DNA from 4 places in the Streptomyces sp. NPDC021100 genome. Region 4 is predicted to be linked to each of the others. Evidence: riboswitches for the same ligand, from Rfam matches in the RefSeq annotation. Region 4 holds a riboswitch; each other region holds the start of a gene.
What was found. A riboswitch is a leader RNA that binds a small molecule or an ion and turns the genes downstream of it on or off. The one in region 4 is predicted to bind cobalamin.

Region 1 (5,786 bases), on a different contig from region 4:
CGCTGATCTACATCGTCATCGCGGTCGCCATCATCTACATCCCCATGCGGCTCGGCGGGTTCGACCACATCTTCGCCAAGGCGGGCGAGGCGTTCTCCGCCAAGAACCCGGACACGGGCAAGCCGCGCGGCGCCCTGGCCACCGGGCCGGACGCGCAGTGGGCGTACGCGACCCTCGCCCTGGGTTCGGCGATGGCGCTGTTCCTCTACCCGCACTCGGTGACGGCGGTGCTCTCCAGCAAGAACCGCAACGTCATCCGCCGCAACACCACGATCCTGCCGCTGTACTCGCTGATGCTGGGGCTGCTGGCGATGCTCGGTTTCATGGCGGTGGCGGCGGGGATCAAGGTGAAGAACGGGCAGCTCGCCATCCCGCAGCTCTTCGAGGACATGTTCCCGGACTGGTTCACCGGCGTCGCCTTCGCGGCGATCGGCATCGGTGCCCTGGTCCCGGCGGCCATCATGTCCATCGCCGCCGCCAACCTCTTCACCCGCAACATCTACAAGGACTTCCTGCGGCCGGACGCCTCGCCCGCGCACGAGGCGAAGGTCTCCAAGCTCGCGTCCCTGCTGGTGAAGGTGGGCGCGCTCGTCTTCGTCCTCACCATGGACAAAACGGTCGCCATCAACTTCCAGCTGCTGGGCGGCATCTGGATCCTCCAGACCGTCCCCGCCCTGGTCGGCGGCCTGTTCACCCGCTGGTTCCACCGCTGGGCGCTGCTGGCGGGCTGGGCGACCGGCATGATCTACGGCACCTGGCGCGCGTATGACACCCCGAGCGCCACGCAGGACCACTTCGGCAACACCAACCTCATCCCCTTCATCGGAGAGAAGGGGTACATCGGGCTGACGGCGTTCGCGCTGAACGTGCTCGTCGCGGTCGTGCTGACCTTCGCGTTCAAGGCGCTCGGCACACCGGACGGCGTGGACGAGACGAAGGCGTCCGACTACACGGCGGACGCGGGCGACCCGGGCGTCCAGGCGGAACTGCCCCCGGCGACGGCGGGAGCACCGGGCGGTCACTGACGCCCGGCTACGACCGTCGGCCCCCGCCTCGCCGGCGGGGCCGCGGTCGGCCGGGCCGGCTCGCCCAGCGCAGCGCCTCCGCCTCCCCGGGCGGCAGCAGGCCCGCACCGACGAGCGCGGCGCGCCCGGCCTCCCTGCCGGCCAGCAGATAGCCGAGGTCGCAGGAGTCCGCGTCGTGGTAGTGGCCATCGGTGACCAGGACGGCCGCCGCCACCCCGCCGAGCCCCTCCAGCAGACCCTGCCGCAGCGCCGGAAGGTGCTCCCGGGGCAGCAGGTCCTCCGGCACGGCACTGAGCAACTCCAGCCCACCGCCCGGACCGGGCGGTTCGACGTCCGCGACGATGTGCGCGTAGGGCCCGCAGCCACCGAGGTTGAGCCGCACGCACACGCGGATCCCCGGCACGGGCCGGGGCAGGGGCGTCACGGCGGCATCGCCGAGGGGGCCGCCTGTGATCGATCTCCCGTTCGACATAAGCGGACCGTACGAGTCCCCGGCCCGTCGACGCCCTCCCACCGACGGACGTCGGCCGGTGGTACGTCTACACATTCGTGAAGCCCGGCCGCCCTTCCCTTCTGCCGCCGCGTGACAGGGGATCGCTTCCGTGAACGCGCCTGTCACCGGGCCCCTCCGTTAGCACATTCCGCGACCGCTCCATGACGTGACGACACAACATGTGGGGGCACGCGCGATCGTCGGCACTAGATGTATGCTCGTCCTCGCTGTCGCCGCAGGGGAATCCGGTGGAAATCCGGAACTGTCCCGCAACGGTGTACGTACGGGCCCAATCCGCCCGTTCCGCAGTCCGAGGACCTGCCGGCAGCACGCCATCGCCGGGCCCGCCCGGTACGGCGTCTGAACACGTCCGGGCCTCGCGGGTTGGGCCGGTGGACGCCCGCGCGCACGCCTCGTACGGCTTCCGTACGCCGTCGGCTGCGCGTGCGCGCCCCCCTGCCTTCCCGCCGGGCCCCCGAGCGAGGAGAGCCACACGTGACGATCGCGCCCGCGGAACCTGTTTCAGGTCCGGTCTCTGCGCCCGAGGCGGACACGACCGGCGGCCCCGGGACCGCGCTCCTGCGCACCCTGACGGAGCTCACCGCCGATCTGCCCGCCACCGACCCCGGCAAGGTCGCCGCCGCCGCGCTGCGCGGCAGGCACCCCGGGTCGGACGAGGCCGAACTGCGCTCGCTGGCCACCGAGGCCGCGGCCGGGCTGATCTCCGAGGAGCCCGAGTACTCGCGGCTCGCCGCGCGGCTCCTCACGCTCGCCATCGCCGAGGAGGCGGCCGGGCAGGGCGCGGTCTCCTTCTCCGCGTCCGTCGCCACCGGCCACCGCGAGGGCCTGATCGCCGACGAGACCGCCGCGTTCGTGCGCGAGCACGCCGAGCGGCTGGACGCGCTGGTGGACGCCGCGCTCGCCGACGGCGCCGACGACCGCTTCGGCTACTTCGGCCTGCGCACCCTGCACAGCCGCTACCTGCTCCGCCACCCGATCACCCGGAACGTGATCGAGACGCCGCAGCACTTCCTGCTGCGCGTGGCCTGCGGCCTGGCCGAGGACGGATCGGTCCGCGCCCTGGAGGACGTGGCCGAGCTCTACCGCCTCACCAGCACCCTCTCGTACCTCCCCTCCTCCCCCACGCTCTTCAACTCCGGCACGCGCCACCCGCAGATGTCGTCCTGCTACCTGCTGGACTCGCCGCTGGACGAGCTCGACTCGATCTACGACCGCTACCACCAGGTCGCGCGGCTGTCGAAGCACGCGGGCGGCATCGGTCTGTCCTACTCCCGCATCCGTTCCCGCGGTTCGCTGATCCGCGGCACCAACGGGCACTCCAACGGCATCGTGCCGTTCCTGCGGACGCTCGACGCCTCCGTCGCCGCCGTCAACCAGGGCGGCCGGCGCAAGGGCGCGGCCTGCGTCTACCTGGAGACCTGGCACGCGGACATCGAGGAGTTCCTGGAGCTCCGCGACAACACCGGCGAAGAGGCCCGCCGCACCCACAACCTCAACATCGCGCACTGGATCCCGGACGAGTTCATGCGCCGGGTCGAGGCGGACGCGGACTGGTCGCTGTTCTCCCCGGCCGACACCCCGGACCTGGTCGACCTGTACGGCGACGAGTTCGACGCCGCGTACCGGAAGTACGAGGCCGAGGGCAAGGCCGTCAAGACCATCCCGGCGCGGGTGCTCTACGCCCGGATGATGCGCACCCTCGCGCAGACCGGCAACGGCTGGATGACGTTCAAGGACGCCGCCAACCGCACCGCCAACCAGACCGCCGAGCCCGGCCAGGTCGTCCACTCCTCCAACCTCTGCACGGAGATCCTGGAGGTCACGAACGACGGCGAGACCGCGGTCTGCAACCTCGGTTCCGTCAACCTCGCCGCCCACCTGGGCGCGGACGGCGAGATGGACTGGGAGAAGCTGGACCGGACCGTCCGCACGGCCGTCACCTTCCTCGACCGCGTCGTGGACATCAACTTCTACCCGACCGAGCAGGCCGGGAACTCCAACTCCCGCTGGCGCCCGGTCGGTCTGGGCCTGATGGGCCTCCAGGACGTCTTCTTCCGGCTGCGGCTGCCCTTCGACTCCCCCGAGGCGAAGGCCCTGTCCACCCGGATCTCCGAGCGGATCATGCTCGCGGCGTACGAGGCGTCCGCCGACCTCGCCGAGCGGCACGGCCCGCACCCGGCCTGGTCCGCGACCCGCACCGCGCGCGGCGTGCTGCACCCCGACCACTACCCGAACACCGAGCCGACCTGGGCCGGACGCTGGGACGCGCTGCGCGCCCGGATCGCCTCCGTCGGCATGCGCAACTCGCTGCTGCTGGCCATCGCGCCGACCGCGACGATCGCGTCCATCGCCGGCGTCTACGAGTGCATCGAGCCGCAGGTTTCGAACCTGTTCAAGCGCGAAACGCTCAGCGGTGAGTTCCTCCAGGTCAACACCTATCTGGTGGAGGACCTGAAGAAGCTCGGCGTGTGGGACCGCACCACGCGCGACGCGATGACCGACGCCAACGGCTCGATCCAGGACATGAACTGGATCCCGCAGGAGGTGCGCGACCTCTACCGCACCGCCTGGGAGATCCCGCAGCGCGCCCTGATCGACATGGCCGCGGCCCGCACCCCGTACCTGGACCAGAGCCAGTCGCTCAACCTGTTCATGGCCTCGCCCACCATCGGCAAGCTCAGCTCGATGTACGCGTACGCCTGGAAGCAGGGCATCAAGACCACGTACTACCTGCGCTCGCGTCCGGCGACCCGGATCGCCCGCGCGGCGTCCGGTGGCAGCGCCGCCGCCCCCGCCACCCTCCCCGTCCAGCAGGCCGCGCCCGACGCGGACGCCATCGCCTGCTCCCTTGAGAACCCCGAGTCCTGCGAGGCCTGCCAGTAATGTCGAACGAACAGAAGAACCTGCTCGACCCGGGCTTCGAGCTGACCCTGCGTCCCATGCGGTACCCGGACTTCTACGACCGCTACCGCGACGCGATCAAGAACACCTGGACCGTGGAGGAGGTCGACCTCCACTCCGACGTGGCCGACCTGGCCAAGCTCTCCCCGGGCGAGCAGCACATGATCGGCCGCCTCGTCGCGTTCTTCGCGACCGGCGACTCGATCGTGGCCAACAACCTCGTGCTGACGCTGTACAAGCACATCAACTCCCCCGAGGCGCGGCTGTACCTGTCGCGGCAGCTCTTCGAGGAGGCCGTGCACGTCCAGTTCTACCTGACGCTGCTGGACACCTACCTGCCCGACCCGGACGACCGCGCCGCCGCCTTCGCGGCCGTGGAGAACATCCCGTCCATCCGGGAGAAGGCCCAGTTCTGCTTCAAGTGGATGGACTCGGTCGAGAAGATCGACAGGCTGGAGACGAAGGCCGACCGCCGTCGCTTCCTGCTCAACCTGATCTGCTTCGCGGCGTGCATCGAGGGCCTGTTCTTCTACGGCGCGTTCGCGTACGTGTACTGGTTCCGCTCGCGCGGCCTGCTGCACGGCCTCGCCACCGGCACCAACTGGGTGTTCCGTGACGAGACGATGCACATGAACTTCGCGTTCGAGGTCGTGGACACCGTCCGCCAGGAGGAGCCCGACCTCTTCGACGACGAGCTCCAGCAGCAGGTGACCGACATGCTGAAGGAGGCCGTCGAGGCGGAGCTCCAGTTCGGCCGCGACCTGTGCGGCGAGGGCCTGCCGGGCATGAACACCGAGTCCATGCGCGAGTACCTCCAGTGCGTCGCCGACCAGCGCCTCCAGCGCCTCGGCTTCGCCCCGGTCTACGGCTCGGAGAACCCGTTCTCCTTCATGGAGCTGCAGAACGTGCAGGAGCTGACCAACTTCTTCGAGCGCCGCGCCTCCGCGTACCAGGTGGCGGTCGAGGGCACGGTCGCGTTCGACGACGAGTTCTAGGCCACGGTTCCCGAGCGGGCCCTTCCGGAGTTCTCCGGGAGGGCCCGCTCCCGTTCTCGCGAAAAACCGGCGACACGGCGGCCGGGGCGCCCGGACCGTCCCCGGCTGCGGGGAGGCTAGGTGGTCAGGGGGCAGCAACGGGACAGGAGAAGCACCTGATGCGCGTCATGATGATCGTCAAGGCGACCGAGGAGTCCGAGGCCGGCGTGCTGCCGACCCGGGAGCAGGTCGCCGACATGCAGCGGTACAACGAGGCCCTGGCCAAGGCGGGCGCGCTGCTGGCCGCCGACGGACTGTGGGCGTCGTCGGAGGGTGCCCGGGTGGTGTTCGCGGGCGGGAAGCCCAGTGTGA
Region 2 (5,786 bases), on a different contig from region 4:
CTGACAACCGATGTCGACGAGCGCGACGCCGAGTTCGTCACCGGAGAGCGCACCGCCGAGGGCTTCTACCGGGTGCGCAACGGCATGGCGCCGGTGATCGCCCGCGGCCTGGCGTACGCCCCCTACGCCGACCTGATCTGGGTCGAGACCGGCACCCCCGACCTGGAGCAGGCCCGGGAGTTCGCCGAGGCCATCCACGCCCGGTACCCGGGCAAGATGCTCGCCTACAACTGCTCGCCGTCCTTCAACTGGAAGGCGGCCCTGGACGACGACCGGATCGCCAAGTTCCAACGGGAGCTGGGCGCGATGGGCTACCGCTTCCAGTTCATCACCCTGGCGGGCTTCCACTCCCTCAACCACGGCATGTTCGACCTCGCCCGCGGCTACGCCGAACACGGCATGACCGCCTACGTCGACCTCCAGGAGCGGGAGTTCGCCGCCCAGGCGCAGGGCTTCACCGCCGTCAGGCACCAGCGCGAGGTCGGCACCGGCTACTTCGACCTGGTCTCCACCGCCGTCAACCCCGCGTCCTCCACCACCGCCCTGACCGGGTCCACGGAGGAAGAGCAGTTCCACTAGGCCGCCGAGCCGGATCCCGCGGACCGGCCGGCCCCCAGCCGGCGGAGGGGGGCGAACCGTCTCCGTCCTCCTCCGCTCCGACCCCTCAGGAGAGCCCGATGACCACCACCGCACTCACCCGGAAGGTCCGTGTCCTGGCCGCGCCCGGCCATCGGCACGACGAGATCCTCACCCCCGCCGCCCTGGACTTCGTCGGCCGGCTCGTCGAGGCGTTCGCATCGCGCCGACAGGATCTGATGAAGGAACGCCGCCGCCGGATGCTGCGACTGGCGTCGGGCTCGCCTCTCGACTTCCCCGTGGTCACCTCGGCCGTCCGCACCGACCCGGGCTGGCGCGTCGCACCGCCCGCCCCCGGGCTGACCGACCGCCGCGTGGAGATCACCGGTCCGCCCGACCGCCGGATGGCCGTCAACGCGCTCAACTCAGGCGCCCACGTGTGGATGGCGGACTTCGAGGACGCCAGCGCGCCCCTGTGGGACAACCTGGTCGGCGGACAGCTCACCCTGCTCGACGCCATCGAGCGCCGCATCGACTTCACCACGCCCGAGGGCAAGGAATACCGGCTCGGCGAACGTCTCGCCACCATCATGGTCCGCCCCCGCGGCTGGCACCTGGACGAGGAGCACCTGGAGTACGACGGCCGCCCGGTGCCCGCCGCGCTCGTCGACTTCGGCCTCTACTTCTTCCACTGCGCCCAGCGGCAGATCGACGCCGGCCACGGCCCGTACTTCTACCTCCCCAAGCTGGAGAACCACTACGAGGCCCGGCTGTGGAACGACGTCTTCCTGCTCGCCCAGGAGCTGCTGGGCATCCCTCGTGGTACGGTCCGCGCCACCGTTCTCATCGAGACGATCACCGCCGCGTTCGAGATGGAGGAGATCCTCCACGAACTGCGCGAGCACAGCGCCGGGTTGAACGCGGGCCGCTGGGACTACCTGTTCAGCCTGATCAAGACCTTCGGCCACCGCACCGACTTCCTCCTTCCCGACCGCGCGAAGGTGACGATGACCGCGCCCTTCATGCGGGCCTACACCGAACTCCTCGTCCGCACCTGCCACAAGCGCGGCGCCCACGCCATCGGTGGCATGGCCGCCCAGGTCCCCGGCAAGGACCCGGCCGTGAACGAGGCCGCGTTCGCCAAGGTCCGCCTGGACAAGGAGCGCGAGGCGGAGGACGGGTTCGACGGGTCCTGGGTGGCCCACCCCGCGCTCGTCCCCGTCTGCCGCGACGCCTTCGACAACGTCCTCGGCGAACGCCCCCACCAGCTCGACCGCACGCGTGACGACGTCGAGGTGACCGCGGCCGACCTGCTGTCCGTCCGCCGGATCGGCGGGCCGCCCACCCCTGAAGGGGTGCGCACCAACATCTCCGTCACCCTGCGGTACTACGCCGCCTGGCTGCGGGGCCAGGGAGCGGTCGCACTCGACGGGCTGATGGAGGACGCGGCCACCGCCGAGATCGCCCGGGTGCAGATCTGGCAGTGGCTACGGCACCGGGTGATCGACCGGGAGACCGTGACGGAGCTGCTCGACGACGAGGTCGCCGCGCTGGGCGCCGACTACCCGTGGGCACCCGTCGACGACATCCGCGCACTCTTCGAACGCACGGCGATGACAGGCGAGTTGCCCCTGTTCTTCACCCCGGACGCCTACACCCGCCACCTCGTGCGCCGCCCGGCGGAGCGGGCGTGAGCGCGGGCATCGCCCGCGTCGGCGTGGTCGGCGGCGGGCAGATGGGCGCGGGGATCGCCGAGGTGTGTGCGAGGGCCGGGCTGGACACCGTGGTGTGCGAGGTGGACGCGGTCGCCGCCCGCGCCGCCCGGGACCGCGTGGCCGCCTCCCTGGACCGCGCCGTACGACGGGGCAAGCTGATCCGCGAGGCCGCCGACGCCGCTCTGGACCGGCTCGTCTTCACCGGCAGCCTGGGCGACCTCGCCGACCGGCAGCTCGTCGTCGAGGCCGTCGTCGAGAACCCGGACGCCAAGGCCGAGATCTTCGCCGCCCTTGACAAGACCGTCGAGGACCCGGCGGCGGTCCTCGCCACGAACACCTCCTCCCTGCCCGTCATGCGGCTCGGCATGGCGACCACCCGCGCCGACCGGGTGATCGGCCTGCACTTCTTCAACCCCGTGCCGGTGCTGCCGCTGGTCGAGGTGGTGACCTCGCTGCACACCTCGGCCGAGACGACCGCCCTGGCCGAGGACTTCGCGGCCCGTACGCTCGGCAAGACGGTGATCCGCTCCCAGGATCGGGCGGGCTTCGTCGTCAACGCCCTGCTCATCCCGTATGTCCTCGCCGCCGTTCGCATGGCGGAGTCCGGCTTCGCCACCGCACAGGACATCGACACGGGCATGGAGCTCGGTTGCGCCCACCCCATGGGCCCGCTCAAACTCGCCGACCTGATCGGCCTGGACACCGTCGTCTCCATCGCGGAGTCGCTCTACGACGAGTTCCGCGAACCCCTTTACGCGCCACCGCCGCTGCTCCAACGGATGGTGGAGGCAGGGCTGCTGGGCCGGAAGGCCGGCCGGGGGTTCCACATCTACGGCCACGGTCGAGCGGCTCGGGGCACGGGCTGAGGGAACCGCACGACCGCCGGGGTGAGGGCCTTGGCAGGGGCGCGGGGGAGGGGCGGGAAGCGCGGGTGCGGCGCTTCCCGCCCTCTCTGCGTTCCGCTTCCGGTCTGCCATGGCGGGCGTGGAACGGCGAACCGGCCCACAGGAGATCCCGCCGCCCTCTGGCCAATGGCAGGACTTAGGTATACCTAAGTTTCGGGCGCGACACAACATCTGGGATGTGTGCGGTCGCTGGATTCCTAGATGTAGTGTTGGCGGTGCTGGTGGTTCGCCGGGCATCTTTGTGTTTGGCGTCGCAAGAGGGAACCCGGTGGGAATCCGGGACTGCCCCGCAGCGGTGAGCGGGAACGACCGCCGTCATACGCACTGGGCCCAAGAACGGGGTCTGGGAAGCGACGGCCAGTAGGAGCCTCGTACGACACGAGACGCGCCCGTGAGTCCGAAGACCTGCCACCGGTGCGCACGCCGGACAGCGGTGTGCGCGCTCCGAGGCCCCGAGGGAGGGCCAGGTGGCAGACGCACGGCCCCGGGTGAGGCGTATCGGTTTTCCCGCCACCCGGTCTCCCGCCGTACGCGCCCCGCCGTTCCTCCCCTCCCGGCCCTCGGGCGAAGACGGGAACGAGCGAGAGGAGGCGGCGAACGATGAGCGGTCTCGTGTATTTCTCCAGCGTCTCGGAGAACACCAGGCGTTTCGTGGAGAAGCTGGGCCTGCCGGCCACACGCATTCCCCTGCATCCGCGCCGTACGGGCATGCCCGAGGTGACCGAGCCGTATGTGCTGATCACGCCGACCTACGGGGGTGGCGAACGGGCCGGCGCGGTCCCCAGGCAGGTAATCCGCTTCCTGAACGTCGAGGCCAACCGGGTGCTGCTGCGCGGGGTCATCGCCTCCGGCAACACCAACTTCGGGGCCGACTACTGCCTGGCCGGCCGGGTGATCTCGGCGAAGTGCAGGGTCCCGGAGCTGTACCGATTCGAACTGCTGGGCACAGACCGCGACGTCCGCGCCGTAAGGGAAGGGTTGCGGGAATTTTGGACACGATACTCGTCGACGGCGGAGCGGCAGGCGGCATGAACACCCTCGTCACACCGGTCACGGCGCTCGCGGGCCGGCGCGAGTCGGTCGGCACGCGCAAGGACTACCACGCGCTGAACGCCATGCTGAACATGTACGACTGCGACGGCCGCATCCAGTTCGACAAGGACCGAGAGGCCGTCCGCCAGTACTTCCTCCAGCACGTCAACCCGAACACGGTGGTGTTCGGGTCGCTGAAGGAGAAGATCGACTACCTCATCGGGAACGACTACTACGAGGAGGCGCCGATCCGGTGCTACCGGTGGGAGTTCCTGGAGGACCTGTACCGGCGGGCGTACGCCCACGAGCACCGCTTCCGCACCTTCCTCGGTGCGTTCAAGTACTACACGTCGTACTCGCTCAAGACCTTCGACGGTTCCCGCTACCTGGAGCGGTACGAGGACCGGGTCGTCGCCACCGCCCTGTTCCTCGGCGCCGGTGACGAGGCGCTGGCCTCCCGGCTGGTGGACGAGATGATGACCGGCCGCTTCCAGCCGGCCACCCCGACCTTCCTCAACGCGGGCAAGGCCCAGCGCGGAGAGCTGGTCTCCTGCTTCCTCCTCCGGGTCGAGGACAACCTGGAGTCCATCGGCCGCGGCGTCAACTCCGCCCTCCAGCTGTCGAAGCGGGGCGGCGGCGTGGCGCTGCTGCTGACGAACCTGCGGGAGCAGGGTGCCCCGATCAAGAAGATCGAGAACCAGTCGTCCGGAGTCGTCCCGGTGATGAAGCTCCTGGAGGACTCATTCTCGTACGCCAACCAGCTCGGCGCGCGGCAGGGGGCGGGCGCGGTCTACCTGCACGCGCACCACCCGGACATCATGCGGTTCCTGGACACGAAGCGGGAGAACGCGGACGAGAAGGTCCGCATCAAGACGCTGTCCCTGGGTGTGGTCGTACCCGACATCACCTTCGAACTGGCCAAGCGGAACGAGGACATGCACCTGTTCTCGCCGTACGACGTGGAGCGCGAGTACGGCAGGCCGCTGTCCGACCTGTCCGTCAGCGAGCACTACGACGCCATGGTCGCCAACCCCCGCATCCGGAAGACCGCGCTGAGCGCGCGGGAATTCTTCAAGACGGTCGCGGAGCTACAGTTCGAGTCCGGTTACCCGTACCTGCTGTTCGAGGACACGGTGAACCGGGCGAACCCGATCCCGGGCTGGATCAACATGTCCAACCTCTGCTCGGAGATCCTCCAGGTCAACACGCCCAGCACCTACGACGCCTCGCTGGGCTACGAGACGGTCGGCCGGGACATCTCCTGCAACCTGGGCTCGCTGAACATCGCCGCCGCCATGGCCTCACCCGACCTCGGCGCGACCGTCGAGACGGCCGTGCGCGGACTGACCTCCGTCTCCGACCAGTCGCACATCGACGCGGTGCCGTCCGTCGCGCGCGGCAACGACCTCTCGCACTCCATCGGCCTCGGCCAGATGAACCTGCACGGCTACCTGGCCTCGCAGCGCATCCACTACGGCAGCGAGGAGGGCGTCGATTTCACGAACCTGTACTTCTACGCCGTCACCTACTACGCGCTGCGTGCCTCGAACCGGATCGC
Region 3 (5,786 bases), on a different contig from region 4:
CGTACGGCCAGCCGTGCAGACAGACGACCGGCGGCCCGTGCGCCGGCCCCAGCTCGGCGTAACCGACCTCCAGCAGGCCGGCTCTGACCTTCCTGAGCGGGGGAAAGGCGCCCTGCCGGCGGGGGCCGGCCCGCCGCTCCGTGGCGGCCTGCGCCGCCCCCGGCACCCCCGGCAGCGCGACGGTGACCGCACCGCCGGCCCCGAGGCCGAGCGCCTTGCCGAACGTACGCCGATTGATCATGCCGAGCCCTCCGTGCGTCGCGAAGTGCCTGCGCCCGCTGAGGGCGTGCGCACGACTATGGCACGGGGCGCGTCACCGGTCAAACAGGTGACGCTCACCAACTCGGCGCGGATGGAGCGTTCTTGAGCCGGGTACTGTGCGGCGCTGCAGGGCCCTGTTCTCGTAGTCGACGTGCGGGAGGACGTCCGGCCACGGCTACCCACCTGCGGATGTCCGGCCTGGGGGCGCGTCACATCGCGGGGCGGACCGGTGGTCAGGATGCTTCCGGAGCCGGCCGACCGGCCTTCGTCGGGCAGCCGGAACACGGGCGGGAAGCGGGAACGCGGCCTCGGTCCGGACCGGTTGGCGGGGCACGCCGACGGTCCGGCCGACGGCGAACGGGGTGAGGGCGCCCTCCAGGGCCTGTCGCGGCCGGCGCGCGCCCGGCCGGGCCGGGTGCCGGGGGCACACTGATGGGGCCGCCCTCGGACGGTGTGGCACGGGCGAACGGCGGAAACGCCGGACGGACGGCCTTCGGGGCGCTGAGGTCCCTCCCTTAGAGCCCCGATAGAGCCCCGGAAAGCCCCGAGGGGCGCCGGTTGGGTCGGCGCCCCTCGGTCCTTGCCGCGCGGGTGCTGTCTCCGGTCACTGCTCCCCGGAGCAGTTGCCCTGGACGGTCACCCAGATGTTGTTGTCGGGGGTGGTGCCACTGGCCACTATGCCCCAGGGGTAACAGTTCTTCGGAAGCTTGTGGTTCGCGTTCGCGCGGGCGCCGTCCAGCGAGCCGGCGACCCCGGTGACGTAGACGTAGTAGGTGGCCGGGCCCGCCGTCACCGCTCCCCGGGACGGCGCGGCGGTGGCGGCCGACGCCGGGGCGGCCAGCGCCACGCCGGCCAGCAGGGCCGCCGCGACCGCGGTGAGTCCGGCCGTCGTCCGTAACGTTCCGTTCAAGGAAGCCTCCCGGTCAACTCTCCCAAGGCGCACATCAGTTACGCCATACGGAGGGAATCTAGGGCAACCTCGCGCGCCGCAACAGTGTTGTTCCCTGTGCAAACACCTTTCGTAACTGCCGTCCCAGGACGGGTGGAAGCCCGGCCTGTCCGGGGGAGCTCCGCCCCGGGCGTGCGCGCGGACCGCGTCCGGGCCCGGGCGGCGTACCTCGACGACACGCCGCCGGTCGGCGCCGGGGACGATCGGCGCCGACCCCCTCAGTCCCCCGCCCACCGCACCTCCCCCGTCCCCAGCGTGACCACGGCCCGCGTCCGCATGGGCTCCTCCCCGCGCCGGGAGAGCACCACGATCTCCTCGACCTCACCCGGCATCGGACCCAGCCGGGCGGCCAGCTCGGCGGCCAGGGCACGCGGCTCCGTGGTGCGCCCGAGGGAGAGGTGCGGGACGAAGCGCTCGCCGCGCCCGCGGCACAGCGGGAAGCGGGACGTCAGCTCCTCGTGCAGGCGCACCCAGGGGGCCGGGCCGCCGCCCGCCGCCGGGTCGAGCCACACCGTGGCGTACCGCCGGTGCCGGAAGTAGCGCACGCCCGCCGGCCGGACCGGGAAGGCCGGGCATTCGGCCGCCGCGGCGGAGAGCAGCGGCAGGGCCCGCGGGAAGCACTCCTCGGGTACGAAGCCGAACAGCAGGTTCACATGCGGCGGCCACCGCCGCACCTGCGGGTCGTACTCCCGGCGGATCTCCTGGACGGCCGGCCAGTGGGCGCGCGGCGGCAACCACGCCACGGCCGTCCGGGCCGTCGGCGCCACCTCCAGGACCAGGTCGCCGTCCACCCCTCCATGGTCCGGGCCGCGCCCGGTCCGCACGAGTCGGACGGCCGCCGTCCGACCCGCCGCACGCCCGTCGTCACTCCCGCCGCACGGCCTGTCCCCCGTGTCCCACCTCACCTTCCGCATCGCGATCTCCCTTCCGTCCCGGGCCCCGCACCCTCTAGGCTGACGAGCGCAGCTGGTTCGCCCCGCCCGCCAGACGGGAGCGTCGCAAGAGGGAACCCGGTGGGAATCCGGGACTGCCCCGCAGCGGTGAGCGGGAACGACCGCCGTCATACGCACTGGGCCCGACGCACGGGGCCCGGGAAGCGACGGCCAGTAGGTGCCTCGTACGGAATCCGACGGGTTCCGTACGCCACGAGGCGCGCCCGCGAGTCCGAAGACCTGCCACCTGCCCGCGCGCGAACCATTCGTGCGCGGACATCCCGGTGACCTCGAGGGCGGGTCGGCGTACATACCAGGCGGACGACCGCGCCATGCCGCGCGCGCCCGGCCCGCCCGGTCCGTCACCCTTCGCGCTCTCGTGCCGTTCCGGGATCTCAGGGATCCATCTCGCGAAGGAGATCTCCGTGACCAGCAAGTCCGCAGCCGCGGCAGCACGGGCCACCGTGTACGGCTACCCCCGCCAGGGCCGGAACCGTGAACTCAAGAAGGCGATCGAGGGCTACTGGAAGGGCCGGGTGACGGCCGACGCCCTGCGCGCCACCGCCGCCGGCCTGCGCCGGGACACCTGGGAGCAGCTGGCCGCGGCCGGCCTCCACGAGGTACCCACCGGCGACTTCTCGTACTACGACCACGTCCTCGACACCACCGTCATGGTCGGCGCGATCCCCGCCCGGCACCGGGAGGCCGTCGAGGAGGACGCCCTGGCCGGGTACTTCGCGATGGCGCGGGGTACGCAGGACGTGGCGCCGCTGGAGATGACCAAGTGGTTCGACACCAACTACCACTACCTGGTGCCGGAGCTGGGCCCGGACACGGTGTTCCGCGCCGACTCCGCCAAGCAAGTCGCGGAGTTGAAGGAGGCCCTCGCCCTGGGCCTGACGGCCCGGCCCGTCCTCGTGGGACCCGTCACCTACCTCCTGCTCGCCAAGCCCGCGCCGGGCGTGGACCCGGACTTCGTCCCGCTCACCCTCCTGGACCGCCTGCTGCCGGTGTACGCGGAGGTGCTGGCCGACCTGCGGGCGGCCGGCGCCGAGTGGGTGCAGCTCGACGAGCCCGCCCTGGTGCAGGACCGCACCCCGGCCGAGCTGAACGCCGCCGAGCGCGCCTACCGCGATCTCGGAGCGCTGCCCGACCGCCCGAAGCTGCTGGTCGCCTCGTACTTCGACCGGCTCGGGGAGGCGCTGCCCGTCCTCGCCAAGGCGCCGGTGGACGGGCTCGCCCTGGACTTCACCGAGGCCGCCGCCGCCAACCTCGGCGACCTCGCCGCCGCCGGCGGGCTGCCCGGCAAGCGCCTGGTCGCCGGTGTCGTCAACGGCCGCAACATCTGGGTGAACGACCTGGAGAAATCCCTCGCCACCCTGGGCACCCTGCTCGGCCTCGCCGAGTGGGTCGACGTCGCCGCGTCCTCGTCCCTGCTGCACGTCCCCCTCGACGCCGCCATGGAGCGCGACATCGAGCCGCAGATCCTGCGCTGGCTGGCCTTCGCGCAGCAGAAGACGCGCGAGATCGTCACGCTCGCCAAGGGCCTCGCCCAGGGCACCGACACCATCGCCGCCGAACTGGCCGCCAACCGGGCCGACCTGGCCTCCCGCGCGGCCTCCCCGATCACCCACGACCCGGCCGTCCGGGCCCGGGCCGCCGCCGTCACCACCGCCGACGCCCGCCGCTCCCTGCCGTACGCCGAGCGCGCCGGCGCCCAGCGCGCCCGCCTCGGTCTGCCGCTGCTGCCGACCACGACCATCGGCTCCTTCCCGCAGACCGGCGAACTCCGCGCCGCCCGCGCCGACCTGCGCGCGGGCCGGCTCGACACGGCCGGCTACGAGGAGCGCATCAGGGCCGAGATCCAGGAGGTGATCTCCTTCCAGGAGAAGACCGGCCTGGACGTCCTGGTGCACGGCGAGCCCGAACGCAACGACATGGTCCAGTACTTCGCCGAGCAGCTCACGGGCTACCTCGCCACGCAGCACGGCTGGGTGCAGTCGTACGGCACCCGCTACGTCCGTCCGCCGGTCCTCGCCGGGGACATCTCCCGGCCGGAGCCGATGACGGTGCGCTGGACGACGTACGCCCAGTCGCTCACCGGCCGTCCCGTCAAGGGCATGCTGACCGGGCCGGTCACCATGCTCGCCTGGTCGTTCGTCCGCGACGACCAGCCGCTCGCCGACACCGCCCGGCAAGTCGCCCTCGCCCTGCGCGACGAGGTGAACGACCTGGAGGCGGCGGGCACGTCCGTCGTCCAGGTCGACGAGCCGGCGCTGCGCGAGACGCTGCCGCTGCGGGCGGCGGACCGCCCGGCGTACCTGGCGTGGGCCACCGAGGCGTTCCGGCTCACCACCGGCGGGGTCCGGCCGGACACCCAGATCCACACGCACATGTGCTACGCCGAGTTCGGGGACGTCGTCCAGGCCATCGACGACCTCGACGCCGACGTCATCAGCCTGGAGGCGGCCCGCTCCCACATGCAGGTCGCCCGCGAACTCGCCGCGCACGGCTATCCGCGCGAGGCCGGGCCGGGGGTGTACGACATCCACTCGCCGCGCGTGCCGAGCGCGGAGGAGGCGGCGGAGCTGCTGCGCGCCGGGCTGAGGGCGATCCCGGCCGAGCGGCTGTGGGTCAACCCGGACTGCGGGCTGAAGACCCGCGGCTGGCCGGAGACCCGGGCGTCACTGGAGAACCTGGTGACGGCGGCCCGCACCGTCCGCGGGGAGCTGCCGGGGGCCTGACACGGGCCCGGTCCGGCCGGAGCCCGTCCCGAGCGGACGGGCCCGCCGGGGCGAGGGCGTACGGGACCGGCGGGCCCGATGGAGTAAGTACCGACGCTTCGCGCGGTGGACGTACCCGGTGGCCGTGACGGCCTACGGGCCCGCCGGACCGCACCCTCGTGCGGCCCGGCGGGCCCGTACCGGCGATCAGCGGTGGGCGAAGCGCGGCGGCCGCTTCTCCACCAACGCCGCCATGCCGTCCTTCCGGTCCTCGGCCGCGAACGCCGCGTGGAACAGGCGGCGTTCGCGGCCGGCGCCCTCGGCGAGGGTGGTCTCGAAGGCGCGGTCGGCGCTCTCAGGTGCCGTCGGTCATTCCCGTTCTCCGTCCGGTGCCTGCCCCGAGTTGTCCCGTATCACGCGGAAGATCCCGGAGAAGTCCTCCTCAGCCCCCCTGCCCTCGGCGAACGCGGTGTAGAGCTCGGCCGCGCGCAGCCCGAGGTCCGCGTCCACGCCACCCGCCCGGATGGCGTTGGCGGCGAGGCGGAGGTCCTTGGCCATCAGCGGGGCGGAGAAGCCGGGGCGGTAGTCGCGGTTGGCCGGGCTGGCCGGGACCGGTCCCGGCACCGGACAGTTGACGGTCAGGGCCCAGCACTGCCCGGAGGACGTGGACGCCACGTCGTACAGGGCCTGCTGGGAGAGGCCGAGGCTCTCGCCGAGGACGAAGGCCTCGCTGATGGCGATCATCGAGATGCCGAGGATCATGTTGTTGCAGATCTTGGCGGCCTGGCCGGAGCCCGCGGGCCCGCAGTGCACGATCTTGCGGCCCATCGCGGCCAGCACCGGCTCGGCCTCCGCGAACTCCGCCGCCTCGCCGCCGGCCATGAAGGTCAGGGTGGCGGCCTCGGCGCCGAACACCCCGCC
Region 4 (5,786 bases):
CGCGCGCGCTGTACGGCGACCGGGCCCCGCCGTACCGTTGAAGCATGTACGCGCGGCGGCGCCACCTGTACTTCGCCATGATGGGCACGTGCGTCGGGATGTTCGTCCTGGCCTGGGCCGTCGTACGGCTGTGGTCCGTGCCCGCCGCCATCGGCATGTGCCTGTTCGCGATGGTCATCCCCCCGGTGGCGGCCATCGTGGCCAACCGCCGGGGTCCCGACGACCGCTGGTGGGACGAGGAGACGGGCGACCCCGAGTCCGACCGCTGGTGGAACGAGCTGGACGACCGGCGCGGCCGCGACGACCAGCGGGATGGTCAGTGACGGCTCAGCGCGACGGCCAGTGACGGCTCAGTAGACCAGCGCCTGCACGCCGTCCGCCATGGCCTCGCCGACGAACACCTGGGCCCCCGCGATGCGCGCGCCCTCGATCAGGTCCTTCTCCTCGATGTCCCGCCGCGCCGCGCACTGCGTGCAGACGGTGATCATGCCGCCGCCCGCCCGGATGCCGTCGATCAGCTCCGGCAGCGGCGCCGCGTGCGGCAGTTCGAACTCCGCCGCCCGGCCCGGCAGGGCGAACCAGGACGACTCCCCGGTCAGCCACAGCGAGACCTCGACGCCACTCGCGACGGCGACGGCCGCCACCGTGAACGCCTGCGAGCACCGCTCGGGCGCGTCCGCGCCCGCCGTCACCTTGATCACGAGCTTCTTCCGCATGGGATCACTCTAGGCCGGGCGCCCGTTCCCGGGGGGCCTGTGCGGCCCGTACCACCTCGCACCGCCGATCCGGAGCGGGCCGACTAGACTCGTCGCAGGTCCGTAACCCCTCACTCCGACCGAGGAGCGCGCTCGTGCTTGAGGCATTCTTCACCACCCTGCTGGTTCTGGTCGCCGTCGGCGTTCTCGCGTTCGCCGGGCTGACCTGGAAGAAGCTGTACCAGGGCCAGCGCTGAGCCTCCCCGACCACCCCCCCTACAGATCGTCTGAGCTGAGCCCATGATCGAGATTCCGTCCGACCTCCACCGGGACCTGGTGCCCCTCGTCTTCCTCCTCGGCAAGTGGGAGGGGGCGGGCGTCGCCGACTTCCCGGGCTCCGAGAAGTGCAACTTCGGGCAGGAAGTCACCTTCACCCACGACGGCCGGGACTTCCTGGAGTACGTCTCGCACAGCTGGGTGCTCGACGCCGAGGGGAACAAGGTCCGTCCGCTGGAGACCGAGAGCGGCTACTGGCGGATCGACAAGGACCGCAAGGTCGAGGTCGTCATGATCCGCGACCAGGGCGTCGTCGAGGTCTGGTACGGCGAGCTCGCCGACAAGAAGCCGCAGATCGACATCGTCACGGACGCGGTCGCACGGACCGCCGCGTCCGGCCCGTACTCCGGCGGCAAGCGCCTCTACGGGTACGTCAAGGGCGACCTGATGTGGGTCGGCGAGAAGGCCACCCCCGAGGTGCCGCTGCGGCCGTACATGTCCGCGCAGCTGAAGAAGACCGCCGACGTGGCCGCTCTGGAGGAGTGGGCGCGGAACCTGCCGGACGACCTGCCGGACGGCGTCTCCTTCTTCCGCCCGGACGGCACCCCCTACAACCCCGAGCAGCCGTAAGCCCCAGGCTCTCGTACGAAGCGCCCCGCGGGGGAAGTCCGGTCGAAGTCCGGCGCTGACCCGCAACGGTAGGCAGAACACCCGTTCTGCGAGCCCGATCACCCGCGGCGGTGTCAGCTCCTGACAACTTGCCGTGGACTGCGAGGGGAGGCCCCCCGCGGCGCGGCGGGGCTCCTCCGGGCACGTCTCGCCCGGGCCCACGGCCCGAGCCGAAGGCGTCCCCCTTGGCGACCACCGCACACGCCCCGCCCGGTCCCGGCACCACCGCACCGGCGCGGCGGATCCCGCTGCCACCCCTGCTCGCCGGGCTGACCGTGACCCTGCTCGGCTCCCTGCTCTGCTGCGTCGCCCTCGGCTCCTCCGGCATCGGCTGGGGCCGGGTGCTGCACTACCTGGGCGCGGGGCTGACCGGCGGCAGGATCGGGGCGGACGAGGTCTCCGCCTACACCATCGTCTGGGAGCTGCGCTTCCCGCGCGCCCTGCTGGCGGCCGTGGTCGGCGCCGGGCTCGCCGCCGTCGGCGTGGCCACCCAGGCGCTGGTCCGCAACGCCCTCGCCGACCCGTTCGTGCTCGGCATCTCCTCCGGCGCCGCCGTCGGCGCCAACGCGGTGCTCCTCTTCGGCGTGCTCGGCTCGCTGGGCGTCTGGGCGCTGTCCAGCGCCGCGTTCCTCTCCGCGCTCGCCTCCATGGCCCTGGTCTACGCGGCGGCCCGCGGCACCGGGCACGGGCTGACCCCGCTGCGGCTGGTGCTGGTCGGGACGGCCATGTACTACGGCTTCTCCGCGATCACCACCCTGATGGTCTTCAGCGCGGACCGCGGGGACGCCGCCCGCTCGGCCATGATGTGGCTGCTCGGCAGCCTGGGCGGGGCGAGCTGGCAGTCCGTGCCGATCGCCGCCGGCGCCGTGCTGCTGGGCCTGGGCTACCTGCTGTGGTCGGCGCGCGGCCTGAACGTGCTGGCCATGGGCGACGAGACGTCGTCCGCGCTCGGCGTCGACCCCGAGCGGCGGCGCCGGGTGCTGTTCGTCGTGGTCGCGGCCGTCACCGGTGCCGTGGTGGCCGTCAGCGGCGCCATCGGCTTCGTCGGGCTGATGGTCCCGCACGCCACCCGGATGCTGGTCGGCGCCGACCACCGCCGGGTCCTCGCGGTCGCGCCGCTGCTGGGCGCTGTGCTGCTGGTGTGGGTGGACGTCGTCTCGCGGCTGCTGCTCGCGCCCGTCGAACTGCCGGTCGGCGTGATCACGGCACTGATCGGCGTGCCCTGCTTCATCCTGCTGATGCGCCGGCGCGGCTACACCTTCGGAGGGGCCTGATGCGGGTCGACATCGAGGACCTGTCGGTCGAGGTGGCCGGCGCCCGGCTGGTCCGGGACGTGGAACTGCGGGCCGAGAGCGGGCAGTTCGTCGGCGTCGTCGGACCCAACGGCAGCGGGAAGTCGACGCTGCTGCGGTGCGTCTACCGCGCGCTGCGGCCGACGCACGGCCGGGTGCTGCTGGACGGCGACGACCTGCACGGGCTCACCGCCCGCGAGGGCGCCCGGCGGCTGGCGGCGCTGCCGCAGGAGTCGGGCGGCGAGTTCGACTTCACGGTCGCCGAGGTCGTCGCGATGGGCCGGCTGCCGCACCAGCGGGCGGCCGGCCGCACCTCCCGCGAGGACACCGACGCCTGCGCGGCGGCCCTGGAGCGGGTCGGCGCCGGGCACCTCACGGACCGCGGCTTCCTCACCCTCTCCGGCGGCGAGAAGCAGCGCGTCCTGATCGCGCGCGCCCTGGCGCAGCGGCCGAAGGTGCTGGTCCTGGACGAGCCGACCAACCACCTCGACATCAGCCAGCAGCTCGAAGTCCTCGCGCTCGTACGGGACTCCGGGCTCACCGTGCTCGCCGCGCTGCACGACCTCAACCTCGCCACGACCCACTGCGACGTCCTGTACGTCGTCCACGGCGGACGGCTCGTCGCCTCCGGGCCGCCGGACGAGGTGCTGACGTCCGGGCTGCTGGCCGACGTCTTCGGCGTCCGGGCGCACCGGGTGCCCCACCCGGTGTCCGGCGTCCAGCAACTCCTCTTCGACCGCCTCCCCCGGTGATCCCCTTCCTCAGGAGCCCCGCCATGCGAGCCATGCGAACCGCCCGCGTCCTCGTCTGCCTGACCGCAGCCCTCGCCCTGGCGGGCTGCGGCGCGCAGGTGGACGAGGATCCGAAGGCCGAGGACGCGAAGAAGCCCTCCGCGTCCGGCCATTACCCCGTCACCATCGAGAACTGCGGCGTGAAGACGGTGTACGACAAGGCACCGCGCCGGGTGGTGACCAACGACGTGGGCATCGCCGAGATCATGTTCGCCCTCGGCCTGGAGGACCACATGGCCGGCTACGTGGCGCCGGACTACAAGACGAGCCGCAAGGACGACCTCCCCTGGAAGGACGGCTACGACAAGGTCAAGCGGCTGTCCACCAAGCAGATCAACAAGGAGATGGTCCTCGACGCCAGGGCCGACCTCGTCTTCGCCGGCTGGAACTACGGCTTCGGCGAGGGCGACGGCTTCACGCCCGCCGCGCTGAAGAAGCTGGGCATCGGCTCGTACGTGCTCACCGAGTCCTGCCGCAGCGGCAGCGGCAAGGAGCGGGGCGTGATGCCGCCGCTGGAGGCGCTGTACACCGATCTCACCACCCTGGGGAAGATCTTCGACGTCGAGGACCGGGCGGCGAGGCTCGTCGCCGGGTTCAAGAAGAAGGTCGCGGACGCGCAGGCCGCGATCCCGGCGGACGGCAAGCGGCCCAAGGTCTTCCTCTACGACGACGGCCGCGACAAGCCGGTGACCGCGGGCGCCTACGCGGGCCCGCACGACATCATCACCAAGGCCGGCGGCGACCATGTGATGAGCGACCTGAAGGACACCTGGACCACCGTCGGCTGGGAGACGGTGGTCGACCGGCGGCCCGACGTCATCGTCATCAACAACTACGGCGACGTCACCGCCGAGGAGAAGCGGAAGTTCCTGCTCTCCTACCCGCCGCTGGCCGACGTCCCGGCCGTGAAGAACAAGCGGATCTTCGTCCTCGACTATGTGGACCTCGTGGAGAGCCCGCGCAACCCGGACGCCGTCGCGGCCCTGGCCGGCTATCTCAAGGGGGTCAGGGAAGGCTGACCCCGCCTAGACTGGAGGCGTGGTGGACACCGACTGGCAGAGCGATCTCCGCAGGCGCGGTTACCGGCTGACGCCCCAGCGCCAGCTCGTCCTGGAAGCGGTGGACCGGCTGGAGCACGCGACGCCGGACGACATCCTCACCGAGGTCCGCAAGACGGCCGGCGGCATCAACATCTCCACCGTCTACCGGACGCTGGAGCTCCTGGAGGAGCTCGGCCTGGTCAGCCACGCCCACCTCGGCCACGGCGCCCCCACGTACCACCTCGCGGACCGGCACGACCACATACACCTGGTCTGCCGGGACTGCACCGGGGTGATCGAGGCGGGTCTGTCGGTGGCCGCCGACTTCACCGAGCGGCTGCGCGCGGAGTTCGGCTTCGAGACGGACATGAAGCACTTCGCGATCTTCGGCCGGTGCGGGTCCTGTGCCTCGGGGAAGACCCCGGCCGGCTCGTAAGGCGGACCGTACGGGGCATCGGCCCGCGCCCGCGCGAGTCGTAGGCTGGGCGCATGCTGCGTCAATCCAAGAGCCCTCTGCTGTCGCTGCCCGGCGCCGTCCCCGCCGAGGGCCCGGACGAAGGCGTCGCCGCGCACTACGGCGACCCGTTCCGCGAGCAGCGCGCGCTCGCCGACGGGTCCGGCTTCGTCGACCTCTCCCACCGGGGCGTGGTCGCCGTCTCCGGCGACGACCGGCTGAGCTGGCTGCACCTGCTGCTCACCCAGCACGTCAGCGAGCTGCCGCCCGGGCAGGCCACCGAGGCACTGATCCTGACCGCCAACGGCCACATCGAACACGCCCTCTCCCTCGTCGACGACGGCACGACCGTCTGGGCCCACGTGGAACCCGGCACCCAGGAAGCGCTGCTCGCCTATCTGGAGAGCATGAAGTTCTTCTACCGGGTGGAGGTCGCCGACCGCACCGACGAGATCGCCGTCGTCCACCTCCCCGCCGGCTCCATCACCGAGGCCCCCGACGGCGTCGTCGTCCGCGAGACGCCGCACGGGCGCGACCTGTTCCTGCCGCGCGAGCGGCTGGAGTCCTTC

Region 1: another riboswitch for cobalamin. It lies ahead of ACH4PU_RS02370 (ribonucleoside-diphosphate reductase subunit alpha); the one in region 4 lies ahead of ACH4PU_RS28345 (FecCD family ABC transporter permease).
Region 2: another riboswitch for cobalamin. It lies ahead of nrdI (class Ib ribonucleoside-diphosphate reductase assembly flavoprotein NrdI); the one in region 4 lies ahead of ACH4PU_RS28345 (FecCD family ABC transporter permease).
Region 3: another riboswitch for cobalamin. It lies ahead of metE (5-methyltetrahydropteroyltriglutamate--homocysteine S-methyltransferase); the one in region 4 lies ahead of ACH4PU_RS28345 (FecCD family ABC transporter permease).

The regions. Positions count from the first base shown of each region.
Region 1 covers NZ_JBIRQH010000001.1:512,779-518,564, forward strand. Annotated here, with positions in the region: gene mctP (monocarboxylate uptake permease MctP) at 1-1,025, shown strand, start outside; gene ACH4PU_RS02365 (hypothetical protein) at 1,033-1,497, opposite strand; cobalamin riboswitch at 1,720-1,859, shown strand; gene ACH4PU_RS02370 (ribonucleoside-diphosphate reductase subunit alpha) at 2,014-4,422, shown strand; gene ACH4PU_RS02375 (ribonucleotide-diphosphate reductase subunit beta) at 4,422-5,435, shown strand; gene ACH4PU_RS02380 (YciI family protein) at 5,594-5,786, shown strand, end outside.
Region 2 covers NZ_JBIRQH010000014.1:178,073-183,858, forward strand. Annotated here, with positions in the region: gene aceA (isocitrate lyase) at 1-579, shown strand, start outside; gene aceB (malate synthase A) at 678-2,270, shown strand; gene ACH4PU_RS24280 (3-hydroxybutyryl-CoA dehydrogenase) at 2,267-3,157, shown strand; cobalamin riboswitch at 3,402-3,624, shown strand; gene nrdI (class Ib ribonucleoside-diphosphate reductase assembly flavoprotein NrdI) at 3,797-4,228, shown strand; gene nrdE (class 1b ribonucleoside-diphosphate reductase subunit alpha) at 4,225-5,786, shown strand, end outside.
Region 3 covers NZ_JBIRQH010000006.1:288,434-294,219, forward strand. Annotated here, with positions in the region: gene ACH4PU_RS15170 (alpha/beta fold hydrolase) at 1-241, opposite strand, end outside; gene ACH4PU_RS15175 (hypothetical protein) at 866-1,171, opposite strand; gene ACH4PU_RS15180 (2'-5' RNA ligase family protein) at 1,429-2,001, opposite strand; cobalamin riboswitch at 2,211-2,384, shown strand; gene metE (5-methyltetrahydropteroyltriglutamate--homocysteine S-methyltransferase) at 2,568-4,886, shown strand; partial or broken gene ACH4PU_RS15190 (enoyl-CoA hydratase) at 5,073-5,228, opposite strand; gene mmsB (3-hydroxyisobutyrate dehydrogenase) at 5,235-5,786, opposite strand, start outside.
Region 4 covers NZ_JBIRQH010000019.1:92,914-98,699, forward strand. Annotated here, with positions in the region: gene ACH4PU_RS28330 (DUF3099 domain-containing protein) at 45-323, shown strand; gene ACH4PU_RS28335 (DsrE family protein) at 351-716, opposite strand; gene ACH4PU_RS28340 (FABP family protein) at 996-1,601, shown strand; cobalamin riboswitch at 1,596-1,726, shown strand; gene ACH4PU_RS28345 (FecCD family ABC transporter permease) at 1,826-2,914, shown strand; gene ACH4PU_RS28350 (ABC transporter ATP-binding protein) at 2,914-3,684, shown strand; gene ACH4PU_RS28355 (ABC transporter substrate-binding protein) at 3,717-4,742, shown strand; gene ACH4PU_RS28360 (Fur family transcriptional regulator) at 4,762-5,199, shown strand; gene ACH4PU_RS28365 (YgfZ/GcvT domain-containing protein) at 5,253-5,786, shown strand, end outside.